Regions from separate parts of the Priestia sp. JNUCC 25 genome, predicted to be linked through region 3. Evidence: riboswitches for the same ligand, from Rfam matches in the RefSeq annotation. Region 3 holds a riboswitch; each other region holds the start of a gene.
What was found. Region 3 has a riboswitch for S-adenosylmethionine ahead of mtnK (S-methyl-5-thioribose kinase). Riboswitches for the same ligand answer to the same signal wherever they lie in the genome.
Positions count from the first base shown of each region.

Region 1: another riboswitch for S-adenosylmethionine. It lies ahead of JNUCC25_RS07130 (trans-sulfuration enzyme family protein); the one in region 3 lies ahead of mtnK (S-methyl-5-thioribose kinase).
Region 2: another riboswitch for S-adenosylmethionine. It lies ahead of JNUCC25_RS24750 (phosphoadenylyl-sulfate reductase); the one in region 3 lies ahead of mtnK (S-methyl-5-thioribose kinase).

Region 1 is NZ_CM132211.1:1,393,479-1,397,115, reverse strand. It holds gene JNUCC25_RS07135 (trans-sulfuration enzyme family protein) at 1-391, opposite strand, end outside; gene JNUCC25_RS07130 (trans-sulfuration enzyme family protein) at 375-1,520, opposite strand; SAM riboswitch class I at 1,592-1,709, opposite strand; gene JNUCC25_RS07125 (hypothetical protein) at 1,877-2,539, opposite strand; gene JNUCC25_RS07120 (hypothetical protein) at 2,604-3,637, opposite strand, start outside.
Region 2 is NZ_CM132211.1:4,711,304-4,714,940, reverse strand. It holds gene cdaS (sporulation-specific diadenylate cyclase CdaS) at 1-520, opposite strand, end outside; SAM riboswitch class I at 833-935, shown strand; gene JNUCC25_RS24750 (phosphoadenylyl-sulfate reductase) at 1,190-1,903, shown strand; gene JNUCC25_RS24745 (inorganic phosphate transporter) at 1,923-3,002, shown strand; gene sat (sulfate adenylyltransferase) at 3,055-3,637, shown strand, end outside.
Region 3 is NZ_CM132211.1:1,231,728-1,235,364, reverse strand. It holds gene JNUCC25_RS06305 (pyridoxal phosphate-dependent aminotransferase) at 1-430, opposite strand, end outside; gene JNUCC25_RS06300 (carbon-nitrogen family hydrolase) at 543-1,325, shown strand; SAM riboswitch class I at 1,417-1,567, shown strand; gene mtnK (S-methyl-5-thioribose kinase) at 1,703-2,875, shown strand; gene mtnA (S-methyl-5-thioribose-1-phosphate isomerase) at 2,911-3,637, shown strand, end outside.

The DNA.
Region 1 (3,637 bases), 160 kb from region 3:
CCTTCGTTGTATCAACAAAAGTTGTTTTGATACCAAACTTTGAAAATAACCGTGTTAATACACGATATGTCCCGCCGTACGTATCGTGTGAAACTAAAATTTCATCCCCTGATTCAAAAATAGATAACACCGATGAGATAGCAGCCATACCTGATGAAAAAGCAAAACCAGCGTATCCATTTTCTAGCTGAGCAATGGTGTTTTCTAAAGCCTCACGAGTTGGATTTCCTGAACGAGAATAGTCATAGCGGCCGTTGTTCGTCTCATCTTCTTGGTTAAATGTAGATACCTGATAAATAGGTACGTTAACCGCTCCAAAATGACCGTCAATTCCTGTATTTGCATGAATTAAGTTCGTACCGAATCTATGTTTATTATTGTTGGTATGCATCAAATGCCTCCTTCAAATCTTTAATTAAATCATCTGCGTGCTCAATTCCAACTGATAATCGCAGTAAACAGTTTGTTACTCCAACACGATTTCGAATTTCCTCGGGAATATCAGCGTGTGTTTGACGAGCTGGGAATGTCATTAAACTTTCCACGCCTCCTAAGCTTTCTGCAAATGTAATAACTTTAACATTTTCCAAAAGCGTGGACACGATGTCAGGGTGTGAGACAGCAAAAGAAATCATGCCTCCAAATCCAGTCGCTTGTTTCTTCATGATTTCATAGCCTGGATGTGTTTCAAGACCAGGGTAATACACTTTTTCTACGAGATCATGAGCAGTAAGCCAATTTGCAATTTCCAGTGCGTTTTCGTTATGCTTTTCCATACGAAGCGCTAGCGTCTTAACACCGCGCAACAACAACCAGCTATCTTGTGGACCTAAGATTGCCCCAGCTGCATTTTGATAAAAACGAATTTTCTCTCCTAAGCTACTACATCGAGCGACTACAAGACCAGCAACTACATCATTATGCCCCCCAATGTATTTGCTCGCACTATGTATCACAATATCTGCTCCAAGCTCTAAAGGACGCTGATAGTAAGGGGACATGAATGTATTGTCAACGATAGTAAGCAAATCATGCTGTTTAGCTAACGCAATTGCTTCGGGCAAATCAGTCACGTGCATCATTGGATTTGTAGGTGTTTCAATAAATAAAGCTTTCGTGTTGGGACGAAGCGCATCTTTTACTTGCTCGAGATGGGCTGTGTTGACGTACGAAACAGTAATTCCTTGCTCTGAAAAGATTTCATTTAGTACTCGGTACGTTCCTCCGTATAAATCTTCTGATACAATTAAATGATCTCCGTTTTTAAATAGTGCTAAAACTGCCATTACGCCCGCCATTCCTGAAGCAAATGCTACTCCTACTTCTCCTTTTTCTAAAGCAGCAATTGCTTCTTCCAATGCTGTACGAGTAGGATTTGCCGTACGTGCATAGTCAAATCCTGTACTTTGCCCTAAAGCAGGATGAGCAAATGTTGATGCTTGATAAATGGGTGTTGTAATAGAACCTGTTGAAGGGTCGCGACCTACTCCTGAACGAACTAATAAAGTTTCAATTTTCATCTATTTCTCTCCTTAACTCAAAATAAAAAACACTCTTCACAGATGGAAGAGTGTTCGTTTATACACGATTTCTCTCATCTGTTAGAACAATACTGATGTTCCACAGGAATTAGCACCGTTCAAATGAATGTTTCATTTGATGGTTGCCGGGCATCGCAGGGCCAGTCCCTCCGCCACTCTTGATAAGAGTTCTATATAATTGTTGGTGGTTAACATTTGTTGTTAATAACTTTAATAAAGATTTTCTTTATTGTCAACATAATTTTCTAAAAAATTCAAATCATCTCATTTGTTTATTCAATATACTTGTCCTGATAAGCACATAAAAAAAAGAGACGACAGCCAGGTCTCTTTTTCTAAGGCAAGTGCACAGATTTTACGTGAGCTAACTTCCAATACATACTTTCTCCATTTGCCGTAATTAGTTCAACAATATTATTAGAAACTTCTTTAAGTACGCCAATTTTTTCTGATTGATCCCCTAAATCTAATACGACCAGTTGATTTTCATATTTTTTAAGCTGCTCTTCAAAGTTTCTGACAAAAGGTGCAGAGGCGGGCCTTACCGGGAGCTCTTTGTCACTTAAAGAATAAGGGGTTAACTCATTACTGTAAGGGGTAAGCCATTTCAAATGATGTAGAGAAACAAAGACATTTTTATACACTGGAGAATAAAACACAAGATAATCATTCAGCACGCTTGTGATATAGCCATGCAATGATTTCCCTCCCGTTACATAAATTTCAATAAATTTCCCTTTTGCCTGCTGTAAAATATTACGATAAGAAATTCGCTGACTTTCTTCTATCAAGTTCTCTTCTATTTCACGTAAAACCGTATAGTCTTCTTCTGATACTTCTCGCAAACGATGCATGTGTAAAAGAGGAATATACAAATAATCATGTCCATTATACAAAATCATGACATCTAACCCTAAGTCAACAAGTCTGCCAATAAAATTAGTTTTCCCTGAAATATCTACTTCTACAATTTTATTAATATAACGATTTATACTCATTCTCCTCCCTCTTTCCTATATGACAGAAAAGGTGCTTTATAAGCACCTTTTTTGTTCTTATTCATTATGCTTTCCAACGATAATTTTTTGTTTGGATGACTTGCTCTCTTGACGCTGACGAGTGTGAACCTGTGCGGCGGCTTTTTCCTGACGAGTGTGAACCTGTGCGGCGGCTTCTTCCTGTACGACCTTCTGGAACGCCTTCCGTTGATCCTCCGTCTTCAGTATTTGTATTTTCCTCTTTCTGCTCATCATCTTGATTATTATTTTGTTTAAAAGATCCTTTTGCTCCTACACAAATGGTTTTAACATGTCTTGGCTGTAAGCGTAATACTTGATTGTCCTGAACAAGGGTAAAAGTACCATTCCGACTTTGCACCAATACACCTTCTACAGCTTCTGGACCGCCGCCGTTGATCGATACCCATTTGTGTGATAGATGAGTAAATAAATTATTAAAGTTTTTTGATTTCATATAAGTTGGTTCCTGATTTGTAGCAAATTGATTATTCATTTGAATGTTATTATTGTTATTATTGTTATTATTGTTTTGATATTCACTTATACTTTTTACATGTTCAACATTGATATAGACGATACCATCATCTTCCGACAGTAATACAAGGTAAGCAGACTCTGACGAACCTAATACGTCAAGGAGCTGGCCTGCTTTTTTCTCAGGACCCCCTTGATTTATTTGAACATATTTACTTTTCAGTAATGATAAAGTACTAGCAAATGTCTTGCCTCTATACAACTCTAAAGTACCTTCATTATCAAACCCGGTAAACGTCTGTGCTGAATTTGACATAGCATCTTCCGTAATACTCTTAACATGGGATAAATGATAATATACAACAGTATATTCTTGTTGATTATTTTGATTATTTTGGTTGCTTTGGTTGTTTTGGTTGCTATTTCCCTCATTATTATTTTCATCATTGTTATTATTGTTATCGTTTTCTACTGCTAATATTAAATAATCAGACTGAACATCAAGTAAATAACCTGTTTTTGATTCAGGACCTCCTCGATAAACTGTCACCATTCTTCCTTTTAAAGGTTTAAACTGCGAAGAATAGCCTTTATCAGGTCGAT
Region 2 (3,637 bases), 1.6 Mb from region 3:
CCGACATTCCAATGGCTGCACGGTGACGTGTTCCCAATTTTTTGGTCGTTGAAATAATAGACGAGAGAGGTAAAACATTAGCAGCTGAGATAAGCTGATTATTTCTAATTAGGACGGCTCCGTCATGTAAGGGTGTCCCTGGATAGAACAGCGTCTCAACTAGCGTAGCGCTGACAGGAGCTTGAATAGGCATTCCTTTTTGAATAAGAGGGTCTACATTTTGTTCCCGTTCAATGACAATTAAAGCGCCGTGACGTTTCTCAGAAAGGTTATGAATAGCTAAGGACAGAGCAGCATATTCAAATGTATAAGGCGATAAGTAATGACGCAAGTAATAAGAGGCAGCCGTAGCTTGAACATCTTGAAATAACTTTCGCATCTCCTCAAAATCACATAGTATACAATGATCACTCGTGTCTAAATGTTTAACTAAATTAGAGGCTTCAGTTGAAATCTGCTGTAAATATGTTCGCACATTATTTTTAATTGTATCGTCTAATTGAAAAGGTTGTCTCTCCATCTTATATAGCTCCTATCTGTCAGTCAGTGTTATCTGTAATGTGTGCTAATGTGGGTGAATTATCCGTAAAGCTTATAAATCCCTTATTAATTTTATAGAGAGGTTTTGTGTTTTATTTAGCAAGAGAATATAAAAAGTTGGAGAAAAAGAAAGCGTTTTATAAACTGATATGTTCACATTTGGTTTAAATTTACATATGTTGTTTTAAATAAAAGTATAGATATTTCTGTGAATTTAAAGTATAGTTTTCTTATCGGATATATGATTTTTAATGTTGACAAATATTCTAAATATGCTAAAATTTTTAAAAAATGCTTATCAAGAGTGGTGGAGGGATCTGGCCCGTTGAACCCCGGCAACCTGCTTAGCAAGGTGCTAATTCCAGCAAAGTGTGTATCATTTTGAAAGATAAGGTGAAAATTTATTGCCTACCCAGTCTTTCAATATGGAAGACTTTTTATTTTGATATAGCGCAAGCGATAATTTGAGGAGGGACACCAATGACTGTAACCCCCGACTTAAAACAAATCTTTGGGCATGTCGAAGCAAAGTAAGAATTAAATAGTTTCGCTGACTAGACACACTAGAGGCGGTTTTATCCAATTCTAGTGGGTAAAACCGTCTTTTTTTATTGGATAACGCGGATAACTAAGAATTGGAGTGAAGAAAATGGCAGACTTATATACGTACGAAAACTGGAGTGATACGTTTCCAGAGTTCGACAGTGAAGATGAAACAAAAGGAGCCCTTTCAGCATTGCAGTGGGCGTATGATACCTACGGAGATTCAATTATCTATGCATCAAGCTTTGGGATCGAAGGGATCGTGTTAATTGATTTAATTTCAAAAGTGAAAAAAGATGCTGAAATTGTCTTTTTAGATACAGGCGTTCATTTTAAAGAAACATATGAAGTGATTGATGCAATTAAAGAACGCTTCCCTGATTTACGTATTCATATGAAAAAACCGGATTTAACTCTTGCAGAACAAGCTGAAAAACATGGAGATGAGCTTTGGAAGAGTCAGCCTAACTTATGCTGTCAAATTCGAAAAATCATTCCATTAAGAGAATCTCTTGCTCCTTATGATGCGTGGATTTCTGGTTTGAGACGCGAGCAGTCTGAGTCTCGTGCCAGCACGAATTACTTTAATAAGGATGAGAAATTCAAGAAGGTGAAAGTTTGTCCGTTAATTCATTGGTCTTGGAAGGAAATTTGGCGCTATGTGTATAAGCATGATTTACCATATAACAAACTTCATGATCAAGGCTACCCAAGTATCGGCTGTGAACCCTGTACCGCACCTGCCTACAATGTAGACGATTTACGTTCAGGAAGATGGGCAGGTACACAAAAAGTTGAATGCGGATTACACGAATCTTAAATACGAAAGAGCTGAATAAATGATGCTTTTATATGTTGCCTTTATCATTGCGCTTTTTTTTGCAATGAATATTGGGGCAAGCGGTGCAGCAGCAGCTATGGGCGTTTCATACGGCTCCGGTGCGATTAAAAAGCGAAGAGTAGCCCTGTTCATCTGTGCTGTAGGTATTGTGCTCGGAGCCATTATCGGAGGCGGCGAGGTGGTAAAAACCATCAGTTCAGGTATCATACCTGAAAAATTGCTGTCAGTAGAATTAGTTATTATCATTCTGGCTGCTGCAACGCTGTCACTCTTTTTCGCGAATTTAATTGGTATTCCTCTATCAACAAGTGAAGTAACGGTTGGTTCAGTTGTTGGAGTAGGCGTAGCTTATCAATCTCTGTATGTGGAAAAACTTTTAGTTGTCATGTCTTTTTGGATTATTGTTCCGCTAGTTTCATTTGTCATTGCTTTTTTGATTGGAAAAGTGATAAAACGCAGAGCGCATAAAAAAGAAGCAGAGGGAAAGTGGAAAAGAGTTTTAACGATTTTAGTTATAGCGACGGGATTCTTTGAAGCCTTCTCAGCTGGAATGAATAACGTGGCAAATGCTGTCGGTCCTCTAGTAGGAGCTGGATTAATGGATGCCACAACGGGTGTCATAGCAGGCGGATTGGCAGTGGCGCTCGGAGCTCTTTTACTAGGAGGCCGAGTTATTGAAACAAACGGGAAAAAAATTACTCGCTATTCTGTAGGAGAAGGGTGCATTATCTCGGGTACTGGTGCTTCTCTTGTCACAGTCGCTTCACTGTTTGGTTTGCCAGTACCGCTTACACAGGTCACTACGTCTTCTATTATTGGAATAGGAGCAGCGAAAACGGGATTCACGAAAGAACAGCGCGAAGTGGTCATTCAAATGTTAAAGGTTTGGGTGGTATCCCCTGTATTTTCACTCGTAATCTCATATGTTCTTGTGAAATTAGTACTTGAAAGCGACTTATATTCATTTGTGGTGCTAGCTAGCGGATGTATTGCCACAGCAGGTGTTCTAAGCTTGGCTAGAGCGACTAGAAGAAAAAGAGCAAGCTTGCAGTCGGAAAAAGAAAAAATGACTGCGTGATTCAAGTGCTTTTTATTATATTGTGTTAATTATTTAAGGAGGATTTTACAAAATGACAACAATTCAAGCACACGGTGGAGAATTAATTAATTTATATCAACCAACATATGACTACACGTCACTAACAAAAGAAATCGAAGTAGATAACATGGCCCTAAGTGATTTAGAACTAATTGGAATTGGTGCTTACAGCCCAATTACAGGATTTTTAGGAGAAAAAGATTATCAATCAGTTGTTGAAAATATGCGTTTAGCAGATGGAACAGTATGGAGTATTCCTATCACTCTTCCTGTAACAGAAGAGCAAGCTAAAGAATTAAACATTGGCGACAAAGTAAAACTTGTTCAAAACGGCGTAACGTATGGTGTTTTAGAAGTTTCTGAAGTATATACGCCAAATAAAGAAAAAGAAGCGGAGAACGTGTACCGCACGGCAGAACTTGCTCATCCTGGCGTGAAAAAAATGATGGAGCGCCCAAATGTATATGTAGCAGGTCCAATCGTACTTGTAGAACGTACACCTAAAACGCGTTTTGAAAAGTATTACCTAGATCCTACTGAAACAAGAGCAGCATTTGAAGAACGCGGTTGGAAAACAGTTGTTGGATTCCAAACTCGTAACCCTGTTCACCGTG
Region 3 (3,637 bases):
CCATCTTTGCCTTTGCAAGCTCTACTCCAGACCAGTAATCAGGATATCCAGGATCCGGAACCAGCACCGTATCTCCAGGGTTTAACAAGCACTGCGGGATTTCAACAAGTCCACCCTTTCCGCCAAATAAAATAGCTACTTCTTTTTCAGGATCCACATCAACGCCATATTCTCGCTTATAAAAAGTCGCCACAGCCTCTTTTAAAAACTGGTGCCCCCGAAATGGAGAATATTTATGATGCATAGGATTAGCACTTGCTTTTTGCAGTGTTTCTACAATATGTGAAGGAGTAGGCTGATCAGGATTTCCCTGCCCTAAGTTAATAACGTCGTGCCCTTGGGCCATTACTTTTCCTACCTTGCCTACAAGTGATGCAAAAAATTGTTTTGGTAAACTTTTTAATAGTTCCGATTGCTCAAATTGTTTCATCATCGCACACCTTCTCAAAAAATTCTTGAAATTCTAGTCACAAATAATATATTGTAATACTCAACTTGTAAAGTCATTTTTTTCAACTACTAAAAAAAGGACGGATGATAAAGTGAGTGTAAAAATTACGTGTTTGCAGCTTGATATTGCGTTTGGAAACCCAACTAAAAACCGAAAATATATCGAACAAAAAATGACGGAAGCCCTGAAAGAAAACCCTGATATCCTTGTGCTTCCGGAGCTATGGGATACAGCTTATGATTTGACGCGGCTAGACGAAATTGCAGATGATGAAGGGCAGCAAGCCAAGCAATTAATCTCTCAGTTTGCTAAAACAAACGAAGTAAATATTGTGGCAGGTTCGATTGCAAAAAAAACAGAGCAAGGCGTCACGAATACGATGTATATTTTTGACCGAAAAGGTCGTGAAGTATCAGAATACAGTAAACTGCACTTATTTAAATTAATGGATGAACACCTCTATCTCGAAGCAGGAACAGCAAAAAATCTTTTTACACTTGAACAGTCACTGTGCGCAGGAGTTATTTGTTACGATATTCGTTTTCCAGAGTGGATTCGGGTTCATACTAGCAGCGGAGCAGAAGTCTTGTTTGTTGTCGCTCAGTGGCCGGCTCCAAGACTTGCCCACTGGAAAGCCCTGCTCATTAGCCGTGCAATCGAAAATCAATGCTATGTAATTGCGTGTAATCGTGTAGGCCAAGATCCTAATAACACATTTGCCGGACATTCCTTAGTCATCGATCCGTGGGGAGAAATAATCGCTGAAGCTGGCGATAGCGAAGAACTTTTAAGTGCTGACGTTAACCTGGAACTTGTAAAAGAAATTCGTAAACAAATTCCTGTCTTTACAGATCGCCGCACAGAATTTTATTAATTATATATTGACAGCCGTTTTTTTGCATGATACGATTTTCACCAGATATCATAAAATATTCAAACAAATCAAAATTGAATAAGTAATCGTACTCTTATCAAGAGTTGGCTGAGGGATTTGGCCCTGTGAAGCCCAGCAACCGACCGTCATTCCATCCTAAGATGGATCACACCCGTAAAACATGTTTTACAAAGGCACGGTGCTAATTCCAACAGAAAGTAATTCTTTCTGGCAGATAAGAGGTTTGAACACTACAATCAAGCCTCTTTCCAACGAAAGAGGCTTTTATATTTTCTAAAATTATAAAAGCCTCCATATATTCTTAAACCTATTAACTTAGTAAACAAATCAGTTTAATAAACTATGGAGGGATTCCGATGTCAACAACAAAAACAGAGAAGTATCAGCCTTTAACAGAAATTTCAGCAATCAAACTTGTGAAAAAGCTAGGTCTTTTTGATGCCACAGAAGCGCTGACTGCCCGTGAAATTGGTGACGGCAACTTAAATCTCGTCTTTCACATCATAAATGATCAAACGAATAAATCCATTATCGTCAAACAAGCACTTCCCTATGCAAAAGTTGTAGGCGAAAGCTGGCCTCTATCATTGAACCGTGCCACAATTGAAAGCAATGCGCTCAAGCAATTTGGTGCATTTACGCCAGAACTTGTGCCCGCTGTTTATTACCACGATGAAACGCTTGCTGTTACGGTCATGGAAGATCTGTCTCATTTAACGATTTCTCGCGCCGGACTTATTCAAGGTGAAAGTTATCCTCTGCTCTCACAGCATATCGGTTCTTTTTTAGGACATATTGCGTTCAAAACGTCTGATTTCGCCTTAAAGCCTCAGGATAAAAAAGAAGAAGTTGTTAAGTACAGCAACCCGGACTTATGCAATATTACGGAAGATTTAGTGTTTACAGATCCTTTTTTTGATATTGATACAAATGAATTTGAAAAAGCACTGCGTCCTGATGTAGAAGAATTGTGGAATGATGGTGATGTAAAGCTACAAGCAGCAAAATTAAAATATAAATTTTTAACAAATGCGCAAACCCTAATCCACGGTGATTTACATACAGGCAGCATCTTTGCTAGCAGTCAAGAAACGAAAGTGATTGATCCAGAGTTTGCTTTTTACGGTCCGTTTGGATTCGATTTAGGGCAATTTGTTGCGAATTTATTTTTAAATGCTCTTTCTCGAGAAACAAATCGCGAACCGTTATTTGCACACATTACGAACACATGGAACGTATTCAAAGATACCTTTACTGCGCTTTGGCATTCTGAAAACACTGAACCTTTCGCTAAAGATGAGCGCTTATTACATGAAATTTTAACGCAAACGTGGCAAGATGCTGTTGGATATGCAGGATGTGAAATCATTCGACGTACGATTGGCTTAGCTCACGTGGCGGACTTAGACGAAATTTCTTCAGAGGAAAGAAAAATTAACGCTAAACGTACTGCGTTAAAAATTGGACGTTATTTGCTTCTGCACCAACAAGACGTTTCACCAAATGAATTTGAACATTTACTTCGATAACCAATAATGTACACAATGAAAGGATCGGTATCAGCATGACAAATACACTATCACTTCCGCGCTCAGTGGAATGGAATGAATCATATATTACTTTATTAGATCAGCAGCAGCTTCCTGGCAAAGTTGAATATATTAAGCTGCAAACCATTAAAGACGTATGGGATGCTACCACTACCTTGAAAGTACGCGGAGCCCCTGCAATTGGCATTACGGCGGCTTTTGGTCTTGCTCTTTCTGCGCTTAGCTATGACACAGATTCAGTCAAGGAATTTAACAAAAAGCTAGCTCTTGATCAACAGTATTTAGCTAGTTCACGCCCTACTGCCGTCAATTTATTTTGGGCATTGGAGCGCGTAGCGAAAAGCGCTGAATCCGCTTCGTCCGTTAATGAAGCTAAAACAAAAGTTGTTCATGAAGCTATTCAAATTCAAGTAGAAGATGAAGAAACGTGCTACCGAATTGGAGATCATGCTCTTTCTTTATTTAAAAAGAAAGATAAAATCATGACAATATGTAATGCTGGTTCAATTGCTACAGCTTATTATGGAACAGCATTAGCACCTTTTCACTTGTCTAAGCAGCGCGATATTCCGCTTGAAGTATTTGCCTGTGAAACAAGACCCGTTCTTCAAGGTTCTCGCTTAACAGCATGGGAACTTCAGCAGTCGGGAGTGGACGTGACGCTGATTACGGATAATATGGCCGCTCATACAATTAAAACAAAAGGAATTAATGGGATTATTGTAGGTGCTGACCGCATTG